Regions from separate parts of the Pseudoalteromonas sp. NFXS39 genome, predicted to be linked through region 2. Evidence: riboswitches for the same ligand, from Rfam matches in the RefSeq annotation. Region 2 holds a riboswitch; the other holds the start of a gene.
The links. Region 2 has a riboswitch for lysine ahead of lysC (lysine-sensitive aspartokinase 3). Riboswitches for the same ligand answer to the same signal wherever they lie in the genome.

Region 1: it holds a riboswitch for lysine, as region 2 does, so the genes downstream of both, dapA (4-hydroxy-tetrahydrodipicolinate synthase) here and lysC (lysine-sensitive aspartokinase 3) in region 2, are expected to answer to the same signal.

Annotation. Positions count from the first base shown of each region.
Region 1 is NZ_JAGDEC010000011.1:61,785-70,821, forward strand. It holds gene J3455_RS17830 (OmpA family protein) at 1-875, opposite strand, end outside; gene J3455_RS17835 (protein adenylyltransferase SelO) at 1,201-2,613, opposite strand; gene J3455_RS17840 (DNA-3-methyladenine glycosylase I) at 2,622-3,317, opposite strand; lysine riboswitch at 3,501-3,697, shown strand; gene dapA (4-hydroxy-tetrahydrodipicolinate synthase) at 3,835-4,719, shown strand; gene J3455_RS17850 (2,3,4,5-tetrahydropyridine-2,6-dicarboxylate N-succinyltransferase) at 4,734-5,474, shown strand; gene J3455_RS17855 (PLP-dependent decarboxylase) at 5,474-6,679, shown strand; gene J3455_RS17860 (succinylglutamate desuccinylase/aspartoacylase family protein) at 6,685-7,803, shown strand; gene J3455_RS17865 (phospholipase A) at 7,990-9,027, shown strand.
Region 2 is NZ_JAGDEC010000004.1:184,957-193,993, reverse strand. It holds gene J3455_RS09430 (DUF4136 domain-containing protein) at 1-272, opposite strand, end outside; gene J3455_RS09425 (Mks condensin complex protein MksF) at 395-3,181, opposite strand; gene J3455_RS09420 (condensin complex protein MksE) at 3,181-3,726, opposite strand; gene J3455_RS09415 (MksB family condensin complex protein) at 3,729-5,003, opposite strand; gene nhaD (sodium:proton antiporter NhaD) at 5,152-6,402, shown strand; lysine riboswitch at 6,490-6,662, shown strand; gene lysC (lysine-sensitive aspartokinase 3) at 6,744-8,123, shown strand; gene J3455_RS09400 (4'-phosphopantetheinyl transferase family protein) at 8,100-8,837, opposite strand; gene J3455_RS09395 (sodium-dependent transporter) at 8,985-9,037, shown strand, end outside.

The DNA.
Region 1 (9,037 bases), on a different contig from region 2:
TTTTCAGAAAGCATCATGTTGTAATCAGCGTCACCAACTGCTGATGCATGCCCTTCAAGTACTACTGAAGTACCTTCATTTTCTTTCATAAAGGCTGCAACATCTGCAATGTCGCTAAAGTATTGATTAGGTACTTCTGCAACGTCATGCGGGAACGTAACTAGTAAAGTTATAGTTGCCTCTTTTTCTTCATATAGAGTACAACCAGTGCTGTCGACAGCATCAGTCATCGGTGTGTTTGCACACTGATCATCTGCATCCATTACACCGTCATTATCACTGTCAGTTGGTGCAGCGACTACAGGTGCAGGCTCTACCGGAGCAGGCGCACTTTGATCGCCAAAGATATAGCTAATACCCAGTTTAGCACCAACATCTGTATAACCACGATCAAGACCTTGGTATAAAGATGTTTCAGCATTAAAAGCGAAGTTATCTGTGAAGTAGTGCTGGTAACCAGCACCTACGTTTGCGAACATTAGATCTTCGTCAACTGCATCCAGATTTTTAAGACCGAAAATACCGTAGAAAGGGCCGCCACCTAAATGGTATAGCGCATCGATACCGTAGCGCTTGCCGCTTTCTGAACCACTTACAGATGTGCCATCATTAAGCTCTGCATTCCAATCGAAGTCCATATCAGCGTACTCTAAACGAGCGCTCCAATAATCGCTAAAACGATAACCTAATTCCAGACCCCATCCAGTTGAATCATCTACATTTAATCCACCTGGCGGATAATCGCGAACATTTTCCCAAGAGTTATCATAGTAATCGCCGAATGCGCCAATATAAAAACCTTCTTTTTCGGCAGCGAAGCCTGTTGTACTAGTTGCAGCAAGTGCTAACGCAATAGTAAGTGATTTTAGTTTCATTATTTCCTTCCCATTTTCACAATAAAGCTATTGAAGCTAATGTATTTCGAGTACTTAAAACTATATAGCAGCTTAAAAACTAATTTAATGAAATTTTATAAACAGCTATATTTTATATTTACTAATACTTTACTATTAATAAAAGTAATCTATTCAGTGGCAATTTATACTAATTAAAACTTCCAAACTACCAGCATAGTAGTGTAACACCACTTAAAGCAATAATTTACTTTAAATCAATGATATCACCAGTCAATGTCCTGCTCAATCTACGAACATTTTAAAGCGATAAATAACTTTTTTCTTTCAGAGGTGTAACTATCATTTATGTGCCACAGAAAGTTTGATAGTTTTTGTCACCATCACTTGGCAACTCGTACCAACTTTGATGTTCTTTAAAGTATGTGTATGGCTCTGAAATCACTTCAAGAAAATCATTTAATAATAAGCTACTACCTGCTTTTTCAAATTCAGCTATTATGCTTTCTATATTATGATTACGCGGGATGACTGCAGGATTAACGGCTCTCATGACGCTGTAACTTTCAGCAGTTGTTCTTAGCTTCCACTTTAAAACCCACCCTTTCAACCTACAATCCACAGTAAAATCACTTACTAAAGATTCAGTGAGTGCATTAAATGTATTGGTATAATCGAGTTGATGCTGCTTCATTAAAGCAAGTAATTCTGAAACCAAAACATGATCACCTTCTTGCTGACCTGCTAACCCTAATTTCTGCTGCCACATAGCATTAAATGCATCATTAAATTTATCAGCAAAACCATTCACAACCGACGAAAGTTTTTCTACGGCACCATCTTGCTCATCAAATAAAGGAATCAAGCTTTCAGCTAAACGCGCAACATTCCAATTGGCAATATTGGGCTGATTACCAAATGAATAGCGCCCTTGGTGATCAATCGAACTGAACACCGTGTCTAGGTCAAACTGGTTCATCATCGCACATGGGCCATAATCGATAGTTTCACCACTAATCAAAGTGTTGTCGGTATTCATTACACCATGTATAAAGCCAACTCGCATCCAACTTACGACCAGCTCAACTTGTTTATCTAATACAGCAGTTAAAAACTCAATGTAGCGTTGCTCACCAGCACTGCTAATTTCAGAGAAATGACAATTAATTGCGTAATCGACCAGCTTTTCTAGCCCTTCAATATCCCCTTGCGTTGCTAAGTATTGAAATGAGCCGACACGAATATGACTTTTAGCTAAACGAGTAACTACGGCGCCTGTACGAGGCGGTTGGCGATATACGGTTTCACCGGTAGCAACGACTGCTAAACAACGTGTAGTAGCAATACCTAGAGCATTAAGAGCTTCACTCATAATATATTCTCGCACCGCAGGACCAATTGCACAGCGACCATCACCACCACGAGAAAATACAGTTGCGCCAGCGCCTTTTAGCTGTAAGTCCCACAATGTGCCATCTTGATCTGCAATAGCACCAAGTAAATGTGCTCTGCCATCACCCAGACGCGGTGAAAAATGACCAAATTGATGACCTGAGTAACCAAGTGCAACTGGTGCAACGTCGTTACTTATTGTTGAACCAGTTAAGAATTTAGCTAAAAACTCGCTGTCATGATTAATCGAAAAATTATCAGCTAACTGATCATTAAACAGTAGCAATTTAGGCTCAGCTACAGCACTAGGCATATCTTCAATCGTGAGCAGTTCACTAATGTCTGTGTATCGAGGTTGCAGTTTCATAATTTTCCTTAACGCGTTGCTACACCTACGCGGTTATCACCTACACCATAGGCAACAAGCTGACTAAGTGCCTGCAGACTATAGCCACTTTGCTGTTGTAATTCATTGAAGAAGTTTTGCGCTGACTGTAGTGACTTTTTAGTTTGTAAGCCACCGTCTATCAACTCGTGGGCACGCAAGTAGGCTTCTACATCACGAGAAAGCAAGAAGGTATCTTTACCTAGCGCCCGTAAAGCGTATGGGCCAGTATTCCCGCCTAAACGTGCACCATGCTTTTTGAGATAAGCCCATAACCCAATAATATTATCACTTGGCCAGTCAGCAATAAACTGACTAAAGCTGCCATGTTTCTCCGCGACTTCATGGATCATATACGCATTTTCAGGGATTGTTTGTACTTTTTTAAAATTACGAACAATTCGTTCATCACTGGCTTTTTGCTCGAGCATATCCGGCGGCATCATTAACAATTTTTCAATGCTAAAATCCCAAAACACTTCGCAAAAACCAGCCCATTTATTGTTAATAACTGACCAATAAAAACCACTTTGAAAGATTTTACGAGTAAACTCTTCTAACCATAAATCATCATGCATTTTGGCAATATCAGTATCATCGAGCGGGTTTGATAGCAGTGCACGCAGCATGTCTTCGCTACCCTTTCGAGATACGGCTCGCTGATAAATATCGTTAAATTTTTCCATCATTTTTCCAATTTATTTGGTTAACGCTAAGTGTACGTAAAAACACGGTTATACGTAACCATGTTGCAAAATTGGTCACTAAAAAACAAACTCATCAGCTTGACACCTAGATGGCTAAAATGCTTTAATCGCCTCCAATACCCTATTTAACTATGTTGGCTTTTACCTTAAAAGCGAGCATAAAGGGCTGGAAGAGGTGCGTTATTCAGGTAACGTATGGGAAGAGCACAGACTCTGTTGATCATACGTGAGGGGAATTAACGCCGAGAAGTAACACCGTTTGTGAGGTGCTTATTTCGGGCGACTGGGCTGAATCCCAGCGACTGTCACCAACAATAGCAAAGCGCTATTGATTAGTTTGGTGGAGAGCTTCTGGTCTTAGTATAATAAGGCCGTCGCGTCTTTATTATTTTAAGCCCATTCGCTCTTCGAATTATACCTTGTTCGAATGACGACATGCGGCCCCATTCAAATGTTCCCGCATATACTCTTCGAATACCTTATAAGTTCGTGAGAGATGATCAACAATTTTGATTTAAATGACTATCCATTATGGACAGCGCTTGTCACGCCATTTTCTGAATCTGGCGAGGTCGATTACACGGCCCTAGAGCAACTGGTCACTGAACAGCAAGCCGCAAATAACGGCATTTTATTGCTTGGCAGTACCGGTGAAGGACTAGCGCTTTCACTTAAAGAACAACAAGCCATTGTCGAGCATGTTTGCCAATTGGCACCGAGTGTGCCACTGATGATCGCTGTGGGTGGCATGAACCTAAAGCAGCAAATTGCATGGGTTGAATACTGCAATCAGCTGCCAATTCATGGCTACCTGTTAGGCTCACCTCTGTATGCAAAACCTGGTGTTGTGGGTCAAACACATTGGTTTGAAAGCCTACTTAACGCAAGTCATCACCCTTGTATGTTGTATAACGTACCAGGGCGCAGCGCAGTTGAAATTTCACCACAGGTAATTAAAAACCTTGCCGACCACAAAAACCTTTGGGCTTTAAAAGAAGCCAGCGGCGATATTAGCAAGTTTGAAGGCTTTAGAACGGCATCGCCAAAACTTGCCATTTTCAGTGGCGATGATGCACTTATGCCGTATTTTGCTCAAGCCGGTGCAAAAGGTTTAGTTTCGGTTGCCGCTAATGCTTGGCCAAGCCAAACCCATGAGTTTGTTAAACGCTGTTTAAGTGGTCAATACCCAAATCTATTCACTGATTGGTCGCAAGCAATTCAAAGTCTATTTGCTGTAGCAAACCCAATCCCCGTAAAAGTACTGATGCACCTGCAAGGTAAAATAAATACCCCGCATTTACGTCCGCCACTTACGCATTTAGAGCTTGAGCAAACAGACGGCATCACCCACGCAAATAACACTATTTTATCTTGGAACTAAAAACAGGTTTTATCATGAGCTGGTTAGAATTATTAAACAACTTAGAATCAGGCGCAGTTCGCGCAGCAACACAAGACGAGAACGGCAACTGGCATGCTAATATTGAAGTTAAACAAGGCATTTTAGAAGCATTTAAAAATGGCACTAACACCGAGTTCCCAGGTGGTTTTGTTGATAAGCACAACTTAGCACCACAAGGCTTTGCAGCAGATGCAGGCGTACGTATGGTACCAGGTGGTAGCAGTGTTCGTCGTGGTGCACACGTTGCTAAAGGCACTATTATTATGCCACCAGCGTATGTGAATATTGGCGCGTTCATCGACGAAGGTACTATGGTCGACAGCCACGCATTAGTGGGTTCATGTGCACAAGTGGGTAAAAATGTTCACCTAAGTGCAGCAGTACAATTAGGTGGCGTGCTTGAGCCTATTGGTGCAAGCCCAGTGGTTATTGAGGATGATGCATTCATCGGCGCAGGCTGCGTAATTGTTGAAGGTGTAGTTGTGAAAAGAGGCGCGGTACTTGCGCCGGGTGTGCGTTTATCTGCAACCATTCCAGTCTACGACTGTATTAATGAGCGCCAGCTAAACAAAGGTGAAGCAATCCCAGAAAACGCGATTGTGATCCCAGGTTCTCGTCCTGCTTCAAACGCATGGGCTCGTGAGCAAGGCCTAAGCATGTCTTGTGCATTGATCGTGAAATACCGAGATGAACAAAGCGATGCATCATTACTGTTAGAAGAGGTTTTACGTTAATGAGCTTTATGAGCACGCCCATCAAGCAAGCAGTTGAACAAGTAGCAACGCACCTTGATACGCCATTTTTTATCTATGATTTAGATAAATTAACTGCACATTTAAATCAACTGACGGCGCAAACCGATGTGAAACTTTGGTACGCAGTCAAGGCCAACCCACTGTCTCGCATTATTCAATGTTTAGACAGCGTAGGGTTTAATTTTGATGTTGCAAGTAAAGGTGAACTTGAGCAAGTACTTGCTCAAGGCATCGATAGCGAGCGCGTGCTCAATACTGGGCCTGCAAAGAGCCCTAAACAAATTTCACATTTTATTGCTCGCGGTGTACGTACTTTTGTGGCCGAGAGCATTAACCAAGTTCGCTGGTTAAACGAACAAGCAACAAAAGCAAATTGCCAGCTGCAAGTATTATTGCGTGTACAACTACGTTGGCCAGACAGTGAAAAGAACCCACTTGGCGGCGATAGTCTCACCCCCTTTGGTTTGGGCTGTGATGAATGGCAAGCACTAACAGTAAGTAATTACCCAGCACTTAACTTTGATGGTCTGCATATTTTCCAATGGGGCAACATGCTCAGCACCGATAAACTCGCTGAGCTATGGCGTGCCATGATTGAGCCATTACAACGACTCGCTAACTCATTAAATATTAACCTTAATGTTCTCGATTTGGGTGGTGGCCTAGGCATTCCTTATACTCAAGATGCTAACCGACTTGATTGGTCTGCACTTATCGAGACTCTGGCGAGCATTAAAGCGGATGCCGGTGTCAATGAGCTTTGGATGGAACTTGGTCGCTATGCAGTGGGCGAATGTGGTCATTACGTAACGCCGATTGTTGAGCGTAAAGAAAATTACAATCAACAGCAGGTGATTTTATCAGGCGGTATTAACCATTTACTTCGCCCAGCTGTGACAAGCCAAGATTTTCCTGCGGCGTTACTACGCGAATCGACGGCTGAGCCTTCAGCAATGACGTTATACGGCCCACTTTGCACCGCGCTTGATTGCTTAGGTGAGCACCTCTTAGCTAGCGATTTAAATGAGCAAGACTGGTTGGTATTCAGCCAGTGTGGCGCATACGGCTTTACCGAAAGTATGCCGTACTTTTTATGCCACGAATTAGCGGCTGAATACATCCTTGAACAAGGCAGTATTGAGTGCATCCGTAGCGTTGAAGATGCTAGCTATTATTTAAGGTAATCGCCATGAGTAAAGAACTAATCAGCCAAGAGAATATTGTGGTTGGCGAGATTGCCAACGGCCTTCCACTGACAATCCCTGTGTATCGCTTAAAAGGCGATGGCACAGGACCAAGCGTGTATATACAAGCTAATATGCATGGCGCAGAAGTACAAGGTAATGCAGTAATTTATCAGTTACTTGAACAGCTAAAATCTCTAAAGCTACGTGGCGACATTACTCTTGTGCCTTATGCCAACCCAATTGGTTGTAACCAAAAATCAGGTGAGTTTACTCTAGGTCGCTTCGATCCAATTACTGGTACCAACTGGAACCGCATGTACCGCTTTAACAAAGCATTACCCTCACAGATTGCTGAACTGCACAAAGGCAGTGATGATGCGACTCTTAAAGCTGCATTCAAAGAGGCACTCGTTACTGACATCGACAGCCAACTAACCGGTCCTGACTACAGCTTAACAACAGGTAAGCGCATTGCTCTGAACCTGCAAAAGCTTGCGCATCAGGCGGATATTGTTTTAGACCTACACACAGGACCTATCTCAAGTCAGCACCTCTATTGCCCAGAATATGCCAAAGACAGCGCAAGCTATTTCAACATTGAACATATCTTATTGATCCCAAGTGACTTTGATGGAGCGATGGATGAAGCGAGCTTCTGTCCTTGGTGGTCGCTTTCTGAAGAACTTGCCAAACAAGGCCGTGAATTTGCAGTTCAAGTTGAAGCATTTACCGTTGAATTAGGTAGCCAAGAAAAAATCGATTTAAGTGCAGCCCTTGAAGATGCAAATAGTATTTTAAGTTACCTCACTCACAAAGAGGTATTTGTGGATGCTGCTTATAAACCAAAAGCGATAACACGCTATGCCTGTATGCTTGAAGATTATGTTGCTTACTATGCGCCTATGGGTGGCATGGTGGAATATCTTGCCCCGCTTGGAGGCCATGTAAAAGCAGGCGAGCCTATAGCCCACATTTTACGAATGGAGCGCTACCTTTCTGAGCAACCCCTTCAAACATTAAGTTTTGATAAAGACGCCATCGCTATTTTGCATTTTGCTTCAGCAAGCGTGAATCAAGGTACTGAACTTTATAAGTTTTTTACAAACATATTTGAGCTATAAGCTCACACCTTCTCATTGCGTGAGAGTCGACGGCTTATGCCCTTAGGCCGTTACAGTAGAGCTCCAAGCTTAGCTTGGGGCTCTCTATTTACCCAAAATTTCAACAATTCAGTACAAGTTCACGGTTACTTATGTAAAAATCGTTATAATTATACCTACTTACAAGTCTACTGAAAGGGAACTGCAATGGGATGGCGCATTTGGCTGGCAGCCGCTGGCTTATTTTCTGTACCTGTATTCGCTCAAACTGAACAACCACAAACTAACGAACAAGATGACGCGCTAGAACTCGTAAAGCAGTGTATTTTGAACGAAGCTATTGGCGGTGACGGTAAACAAACACTCGAAGAACTTCGTAAAAAGTGCTCTGACTTAGACGAGAGCAAAAAGCTCACGGCTTTAGACAAACGCAAAGCTCGTGAAGAAGTGAGCAAGAAAAACCGTAATGTAATCACTCCACATAAGCGTAACTACATTTTACCGCTCTCTTACGTGTCTAACCCTAATGAGCGCCCTTTTGATGGTTTAAAAGACCTTGCTGAAGAGGTCGATGGCGAACCACTCGATAACCTTGAAGTGAAATACCAACTATCAATTAAAGTACCTATCTTCGAAGGCTTCTCAGATAAAGACCAAGGTATCTTTTTTGCTTTTACATTGCAGTCGTTTTGGCAGTTTTATAACAAAGATATTTCATCACCATTTCGTGAAACCAATTACGAACCGGAGATATTCTGGATGAACTATCTTGATCCTGAGCATGTACTGTGGGGTGATGAAATGGCAATCGCAATTGGTGCCTCGCATCAATCTAATGGTCGAAGCCAACCTAATTCACGCTCGTGGAACCGTATCTATGCTGATTTCTTATGGGAAAAAGATGGCTTTGTATTTAGCTTTAAGCCGTGGTATCGCATTCCTGAAGATAAAAAAGATGATGAGCTAAAAGCACGTGGCGATGATAATCCAGATATCTACAAATACATGGGTTATTTTGAATTCTCAGGTGCATACCGTTACAACGAGCATGAATTCAGCTTTATGACGCGTAATAACTTAAACTCAGATAACCGTGGTGCAATCCAGTTAGATTGGTCTTTTCCTCTTTGGGGCAGGTTACGTGGTTACGCACAATACTTTAATGGCTATGGCGAGAGCTTGATTGACTACAATGCTGATATTGAACGCTTTGGTGTCGGTATTCTGTTAACTGACTTGCTTTAACTGTAATAAA
Region 2 (9,037 bases):
GATGCATGATAGTTAATAAGTACATCTGCTTGCGCTACATCAACAAGCTTCATGCCGCTTTTTTCAAGTTCGGCATTAACTGCTTCACGCACACGTTTTTCCATTAAAGGACTAATTTGGTAGTTCGCTACGTTTTTAGTCAAGCTGGCATTAGGTACCCAAGAGAAGGTTTTATAATTACTAAAATCTGCAGATTTGTCGTAATCCCAATCAGGCGTTTTAGCACAAGCCGCTAAAAATAATACAGCCGTCGCGATTAATAAGTTCTTCATATTGTTTGCTCCTTGGCAAAATTTCCACTACTTGATTGATAACATAACACAAATAATACTCAACTGAATGATTATTTAAATACTATGGCACATTTACAAATAAGTACTGTAATAGTTTGTAATTAAGCACTGTGTTCAACTTCTATCCAGTCTTTTTCATCGACCCAGTTTTGCACCCCATCTTTGACAGTACGAATAGGGACAATGTAATCACAGCTAACTTGTGGTTTAACTGAGGCAAAAATCGGCACGAAGCCAAAGCTAAGTGCTGTTTCGATAATTGCTTTTTGGTTTTGCGGGTCGATATCGGCAGCTTCATCGATATAAATCGGAATACGATACAGGTTTTGCTCTTGATCGCTTAATAAGTAACGAATAAACAGCATGCCACAAAGTAGCTTAATGGTAATCCGGGTACCGTTAGAGCCGGCTGAGTCGATTTTCTCGAAGTGCTCAGTGTCACCAGCACGATTTACCACTTCAAAGCGAATATCGAACAAGTCTGTCAGTGTTAAACCTGCTTTTTCAGAAGCAAGCTTAATTAAATGATCTTTTGCTTCGTTTACCGCAGACTCGCTATAAGGCTCTTGGCTTAATAAGTCGAGGGTATCGCCTTGCTCAAACTGATTTGAGGTACTAATGATGGTATCAATGCTATCAACCAGCATCTTGCGCGGGATAACATTAATTTTGAATGCTTGAAGGTTAGAGATCCGATGTTGACTAATGCCTTTATTAAAGCTATTCATTTCACGGCGCAAGCGGTCTAAGTCTTCACGCAAGCCTTTAATGGTAGCTGCCACTTCGGTTAATGCAACTCGGCCTTGACGCTCAACAGCATCGCGCTCGTTATCAATGTTATGAAACGCGCTGATAAGCTTTTCGTATTTAGTAAACTCATCGTTTTCGTTATCAAATTTAGTAATACCCGCATTATAAATATGCATGTAGGTGTTACGTACGTTGATATCAAAGTTACGTAGCTCTTGGCAGTCTTTGTTAAAGTGATGAATGAGGTCACTTAAGTTATCAAAATCAATACTGATTTCAATCATGTATGGTGTGACTTTGCCTGAGTAAAAATCAAGTGTGTGATCGATACGTTCAGATTTAACTTGGCGTAAGCGGTCAGCTTGGCGCGCAAGCAAATCTTTTTTCGACTTGATAATTGAGCGACGATCGCTAATTGAGCCACTGTTCTTTTGAATGTCTTGCAGGTAGTCGTCAACTTGTTCGCGTTCTGCATTTAATTGCTCTTTTAGCAGAGTTTGAGCATCGACAGATTGCTGCATCACTTCAAATTGTTCAAAGCGTTTTAATGCTTCTTCAGAGGCCATTAGCTCATCATACAAGGCATCTTTTTCTTTTTGCTTTTCAGCGACATTAGCAGCTACTTCGCGCTGTTGTTTAAACTCTTTCAGGGAGTTTTCAAGTGCAGCGAGTTGCGCAGTTAATTGCTCTTTGTTTTCGCCCGTTTGCATTTGCACAGGGCTTAGCTTTTTTAGTTTAATCGTCGCACCTGGAAGAGTCAGTACACCGCCTTTTACGTTTGCCGATAACTGCTCTAAAAACTCACCGAAGGCATCTTCGTCTGTGATATCAACATCACCATTGCTGGTGGTGGCAAACGATAAGATATCTGGGTTTAAAATACGCGAAATTTCTTCAACTTCTTTTAAAGATAAATCTTCACGCATACGGGTGAATAAATTGAACTCGAGGTTCTTTAGCTGTAGTTTTAAGCTCTTAATTTGCTTTTGTGTTTCGCTAATACGGTAATCAAGCGTGTGTAAGCTTTGACCTTGGGCACTGCTTAATGAATGCGAAAGCGACTCATAATCTTGTTTAAGCTGCGTAAGGCTTACTTTTAAGGTGGCTTTGTTAACTAGTTCAAACTCAGATTTAAGTGCTCGATAGTCTAAAAACCACTGCTCAATTTGAGTTTGCTTACGCTCAATGTCACGTGATTGCTGAATATACAGCTGCTGCTTTTGGTCGAACTCATGTTTTTCGTGCTCGATATCTTCAAGGGCAATATTTAGCTCAGTAAGTTGCTCTTGTTGATAGGTTTCAAAGTCAATCAGTGCTTGGTCAATTTTTGGCGCATAGGCGGCAAGTTTGCCTTTTAAAACCGTTTGATTCTCAAGCATAGATTCAAGGGCTGCGATAGGCTCTTGCATTGACTCAAGGGCTTTTAATTCACGTTTAGCGCGATTTACCTTATCGAATGAACGTCGCCATACTTCATAAAAATCGACCCGTGAATTTGACATATGACGCTCAAATACACGTAACATAAAGCGCTTAACATCACTGGCTCCTAACTTGTGCAAGTTAAGAATACGGCGGAAAATTTCTTTGTAAATTGCAGAGTCTTGCACGTTATTGAGTGGGATCATCTTTAAATTGATATCGCCATCAAACGGGGTTGCGCCGCCAGTAAGTAGGGCGTTCAGCTCTTGCGCTTTTAATTCAATTGGGTTGAAACCTTGCTCTTTTAAGTGATTAAAAAGCTTGGTGAATTTAACAATTGTCTTGCCTAGGGTGTAGTGATCTAGGTTTAACTTACCTTGATAGCAAAAAAACTGATGCGCATAACCAGCAATTTTACCAAGGCCAGCAACACCAATAACCACAGGGCCATTAGGTAGGTCAGCTTCAAGTAAAATATAGGATTGATCTGACGAAAAGTAGAACTTACGAGTTTCGTCTAAATCGTGGCCATCCCATTCTGTTAAGCGTAAATCATTAATTAACGGAAATTGCAGAGCATTAATAACCGAGCTTTTACCGGTATTATTCGGTGCACAAATTGAGCTACTTTTATCCAGTGGGATCACGCATTTTGCATAGCCTGCGGTATTTAAAAGCGCAAGTTTGCTGAGTCCGTAAAGGCTTTGGCTTTGCATTATTCGTCATCTCCTAGATAGGTTTCTTCGTTTACTTCCATTAATGCATCGATATAACGATAAATTGGCGCTTGCAGCATAAAGCCATTTTCTACTTCGCGAGCAAGGCCTAAACGCACCATACGTAGGTACACATCTTTACGTAAATCTGAGCCAGAGAATATTTCTAATTGATCAAACAAGTGCTTGTTGATTTGCACTAAGGTTTGCATCAGTTCAAGGTCGTTTACCTCGTCAAATAAGGCACGCATAGGATCTTTACCAGTATTGGCATAGTGCTCAATCAAGATGTAGATAGTCAGCGCGATGGCACGTGAAATTTTACCCATGTTTGGGGTGCTCTCGTCACTACCAAAATAGTAATAGCCACGGCTATCATGCTGTAGGTCATGGCCGAGTGCATTAAAAAGGGCACGGTAGGCATCAATGTGTTGGTCAAGCTCTTGCCACATCAGCGTGTCTTGTTCACTAATGTGGTAGCCTGACGTGAGCTTTTTATTAATAGCTTGCAGATGCGTTAAATCATCTAAATTAATATCTGTCATGGTTATTGCTCTGTTGCTTTTTTATCGTCAGCAATCGATGAGTTAAATGGGTAAAGAGAGAAGTGTTGCTGGGCAATTTTTATTTTTACTTTCTCTTGGCTTTGGCTAATTTCAAGGTCGCCATCGCTAATTAATTTTTGATACAAGAACAGCATTTCGTCAGCTTCTAGATCTGGGTAGCTTTCATCTAAGAAACTAAGCAGCGGCTGAGCTTTTTTGCTGGCTTTTTTAAAGCGTTTTCTAAATTGTGTTTTAACGTCGTTGTAATCAGGGATATGCGGGCTTTGATAGGCGGGCACATCATCATGCTCTGGTAGCTGATATTCATCGTGCTCAAAGTCGACTAAGCCTGCCATATAGGCCACGATATGACGTTGTTGACCAAGTGAAAAGCGTTGTGCATCCGAGACAAAGTTAGGTTGTACCGCACTTAGCATGTTATCGACGCCATTTTTACGCACTAAACCAAGTACTTTGGCTGCTTGGCGAGTAATTAGGTTGTTACGGCGTAATTCTTCACGTAGCGGCATTAGCATATCGGCGCTTTTACGTAAGCTTTCACGACCAACTAAATGCATTTCTAAAATACGGGTTCGCAATTGCTCAAGCATGCGTTTGTCTTGATATGACTTACCTAGGCGGTCAATTTGTTCGATTTGTGCGCTTATTTGCGTTTCAATGGTGTTAAAGCAAGCGTGGAAGTCACCACGTATATCAACCATTTCAAGCATAGGTTCAATGTATTCATCAAACGCTTCGATCACTGCTTGATAGCGCTTTTGCAAAGATTGCACGGCGTTGTTTGCTTTAGCTTGCTCAACAATATTTAAAATTGCGTTTTCATTGTGGGCAAACAATTTCATTATTTTACGTACCCGATCATCCATAATACGGCTAAAGCGGCGTAGCTCGTCGTAATCTTCAATTTCACCTGCTTTAGCCAAGCGACTACCAAGGCGAGCTAAATCATCAACTAGTACACTAATTTCTTGGGCAAGACCTAGGTGTTCTTCTTGTAGCAAGAAAGTCGCAAAATCAGCAATCGCTCGATTGATTTCTAATTGCGATGATTTCGCTAATGGAATGATAATATCTTGATTTAATAAACGATTTGTTTCCTTATAAATGCGTTCATTTGACCATGAAGGTTGTTTTTGTTTTATCGCATTTTGTACGTCTTTCAAACTGAAATCAGCCATCTTAAAACGTTTAAATAGCAGTTCTAACACCCCCCAATGTTCAGTAAGGGTATTTAATAACTTTTTAGCTGGGATCATAAGGCTCCAGTAAATTCAGACTTAGGTGTTAGCGATTAGTAGTAAATTATGTAATTGATAATAGTTTTATGCTTTCTATGCTGCTAGAATCCGCGCCGAAACACTCGACTTACAATTTTTACATTATTATAAAGGTTGTTCAAACACCATGGTAACCCCACTTATCCTAACCCTGATAGCGGTGGCATTTTTGCTTATCGTTATAGAGGATATTATCCATGTAAACAAGGCCAAAACGACGCTTTTTTTTGGCACTTTATGCTGGATTATCTTATTTATCTCTCCAATTCATGGGCAAAGCCCAGAAACCATACAACATCAACTGGATCACAATATATTAGAGATCGCGACTTTGTGGCTGTTTTTAATGGCAGCGATGACCTTTGTTGCGTATTTAAACTCTAAAGGCTTTATCCAGAATATTGTTCATAAAATTATGCCAAATCAAATCAGTGAACGAAAGTTGATGTTTCTGATTGGTGGCTTTTCTTTCTTATTTTCATCGATATCAGACAATATAACTGCGACTTTAATCTCACTTGCGGTGGTGATGTCACTAAAATTAGATCCTAAAAAATTAATAAAATATGCAACCTTGATTGTATTTAGTGTTAACTCGGGTGGGGTGTCGTTGATCACGGGTGATGTTACAACTCTGATGATTTTCTTAGACGAAAAGGTCACCATTGCTAATTTACTATTATTAATTGCGCCTGCACTGACAAGTGTTGCACTGCTTGCGGCAATGTTATCTGTAGGTATGTCGGGTAATGTAGTATTTGAAAAGCAAACAGCTCGTCGTATTGAAAAAACAGATATTACCATTGCGGTTATCTTCTTCTCGACGATTATTGCCACGTTAACTTTGAGCGTGCTTTATAATGTGCCACCGCTTTTAACCTTTTTATTTGGTTTATCACTAATGTTTTTGGTTGCGCAATTCTTAATGCGCAAAAAAGACGTCAACAAAAAAATTATCGATTATATTCGTGAGATTGAGTACGACACCTTATTGTTCTTCGTAGGTGTGTTATTGCTGGTTGGTGCATTAAAAGAAGTAGGTATGCTTGCTAAGTTTACTCACCTATATGAGTTGATGGCGCCTGAGTATGCAAACTACATGATGGGGCTATTATCAGCAGCGGTAGATAATGTACCTTTAACTGCAGCACTTTTAAAAGCAGATATTGTGATGAGTCCACAGCAATGGTTGTCGTTTACATACGCAACAGGGGTAGGTGGTTCAATGCTTATTATCGGCTCTGCGGCAGGTATTATCGCCATGAGTAAAGTAAAAGCACTGACCTTTATGAGCTATCTTAAAATGTCGGTTTATTTATTAATTGCTTATACCGTTGGCTATTACGGGTCGCACTTAGCAGGCAGTTTAATTTCATAAAACAACTTGACAGCTAGACGTCTAAACGTTAACTTTCAAAGCCTGCTTTTTTAGCAGGCTTTGTTATTTTAACCAGGTGTTAACTTAACATTCAGAAGAGGTGCGATACTTAGGTAGTTAATGTGAGGTGACGAACGCCGATGACCATTAATGAGGGAAGTACTCGCCGAGAAAATTAGCCGGACGTCACGGTTACTTTTCGGTTTATGGGGCTGAATCCTCAAAACTGTCACCAAACTAGGTGGAGAGCTTCTGGCATGGACTACTCTTTATTTTCAAAGCACCCCCTTGCCGAGTTCTTCTTGAATTACTGTGGATAGTTTTCCACAAAAGGAGACGACATGAATACCCAATTAGCCGCCAACACAAAATCAGATTACGTTGTTGCAAAATTTGGTGGCACCAGTGTAGCTAACTTTGATGCTATGAGCCGCTGCGCAGAAATCATTTGTGCTGATAATCAAGTACGTATTGTTGCTGTGAGTGCCAGTGCAGGCGTGACCAATCATTTAGTTGCATTGTGTAAAGCTGATTTGAGTGCGGCTGAGCGTGACGAGCACATTACTGGTGTGGTCGCCATTCAAGAAGCTATTTTAGCTGAGCTATCGCTTGATGCTGACTTAGCTCATGGCTTTAATGAAACCCTCAAAGCCTTTCAAAAACTGGCATCAGAAGGGGTTAAGTCAGTAGCGGAGCAAGATGAGCTACTTAGCTTTGGTGAGCGTTTATCATCGTATTTATTTACACAAGTATTGCGTGGGCATGGTCTTGATGCGGTGCGTTTTGATGTACGCAAGGTGCTAAAAACAGATAGCCAATTTGCTAAAGCAACACCGAATGTTGCAGCAACCGCTGCGGCTGCTAAAGAGCATTTAGTGCCGCTACTTGAGGACCACGTTGTAGTAACTCAGGGTTTTATTGGTAGCAATGAACATAATCAAACAACCACTTTAGGGCGTGGAGGTTCAGATTACAGCGCGGCATTACTTGCAGAAGCAATTAACGCAAAAAGCGTGCATATTTGGACTGATGTTGTGGGTATTTTCAGTACTGATCCGCGTTTATGCGCTAAAGCAAGCCCAATTGCACGCTTGAGTTTTGATGAAGCGGCAGAGATGGCAACGTTTGGTGCAAAAGTACTGCATCCTGCAACCATTTTACCTGCGAGCCGTAGTCATATTAGTGTGTTTGTTGGTTCAAGCCGTGAGCCACAATTAGGTGGTACATGGATTGAAAAAGAAAAGTCTCAGCAACCAGGTATTCGTGCAGTAACACAGCGTAAAAACCAAATTCTGTTAACGGTTAAAAGCCCAGAAATGCTCCTAGCGAGTGGTTTCTTAGCGCGTGTTTTCACTATTTTAAGTGAGTTTAATATTTCGGTTGATTTGGTTACTACCTCCGAGATCAGTGTTGCAATCACTTTAGATAACGCGCCAAATGCATCACGCCCTGAGCTGGATCAAGCTTGTTTAGATAAGCTTTCTGAGTTTTGTCATGTGTCGGTCGAGAATAACTTAACGCTGGTGGCTTTAATTGGTTCTGAAATTCAATTACGTCAGCAAGAAATGAATTTAATGCAGGTATTAAGCGACTTTAATATTCGTTTAATTTGCCACGGTGCAAGTAAACATAACCTGTGCTTTTTGGTGGAGCAAAGCGAGTCAGATGACGTTGTGCAGGCAATTCACAGCCGATTATTAGAAAGCCAAGTCGCGGCGTAAGTCGCTAAAGCTAATAAAAGAGCACTGCCAGTCAGTGCTTTTTTGTGCCACAACACTTATGTCAAAGCCTTCAATACAATTACTTCTAGCGCAGAAATTATGTTTACGTATTTCTTCAAATACATTGGGAGCGAGCAGTTTCGCAATCGGCTGAGCACTTGCCTTAGCAAGGGCTTCTTTTAATGTCCAAATTCTAAAAAAACACTGTGCCTGTTCATCGGGTGCATCAAAACTGCTGATTAAGTCAACTTCATCTTGATGATAAAAATGCTTTGCAAGCTTGATAAAAGGGCGAGGTTTGTTGCTTTGTTCAATATCAAAACCAAGCAGCTGCTGAGCTGGGTTGAGGGCAGCACCTATCAAACCATTTGAATGAGATAAGCAAGCCCAAACAGACTCTCTAACGGGTGTATGTAGTTTCAGCTTACTGTCTTTGTCATCAAATTGGCTTGATATTTCATTGAGCGCTAAATCATCATGAGGGTAAGTATGTTTGTATAAATACTTTAACGTTAAGCGAGTCGCTAAATACTCTTGTTTAGCTGCGGGCACTTTGCGTTTTTCAAGTACACATAATTCAAACTCACTGAGCAATTTTTCAATAGCTAAGCTTGAAATATCGATGTTTGATGCTTCCATTAGCATAATTTGCTGTGCCGTGTTGTTCGGCTGCAGATTAATAACTAAGGTGTTTGAAAAATAGTGGCTGCTCATGATTTAACGCTTATACGGGGGTTCGTATTTAGTTTTGTTTATTTTTACAGCAAATGAACTTGTAAGAGCACGAACAACTCAAATAGTTTACGCAGTTGGCTGTAATTATGGTTTAATGAGGAAAAATAATAACAGATTTATAGATGTATGGCACAAGTTCGTGACGGCTTTCACAGCCGACTAGGTTTCGTATTAGCCGC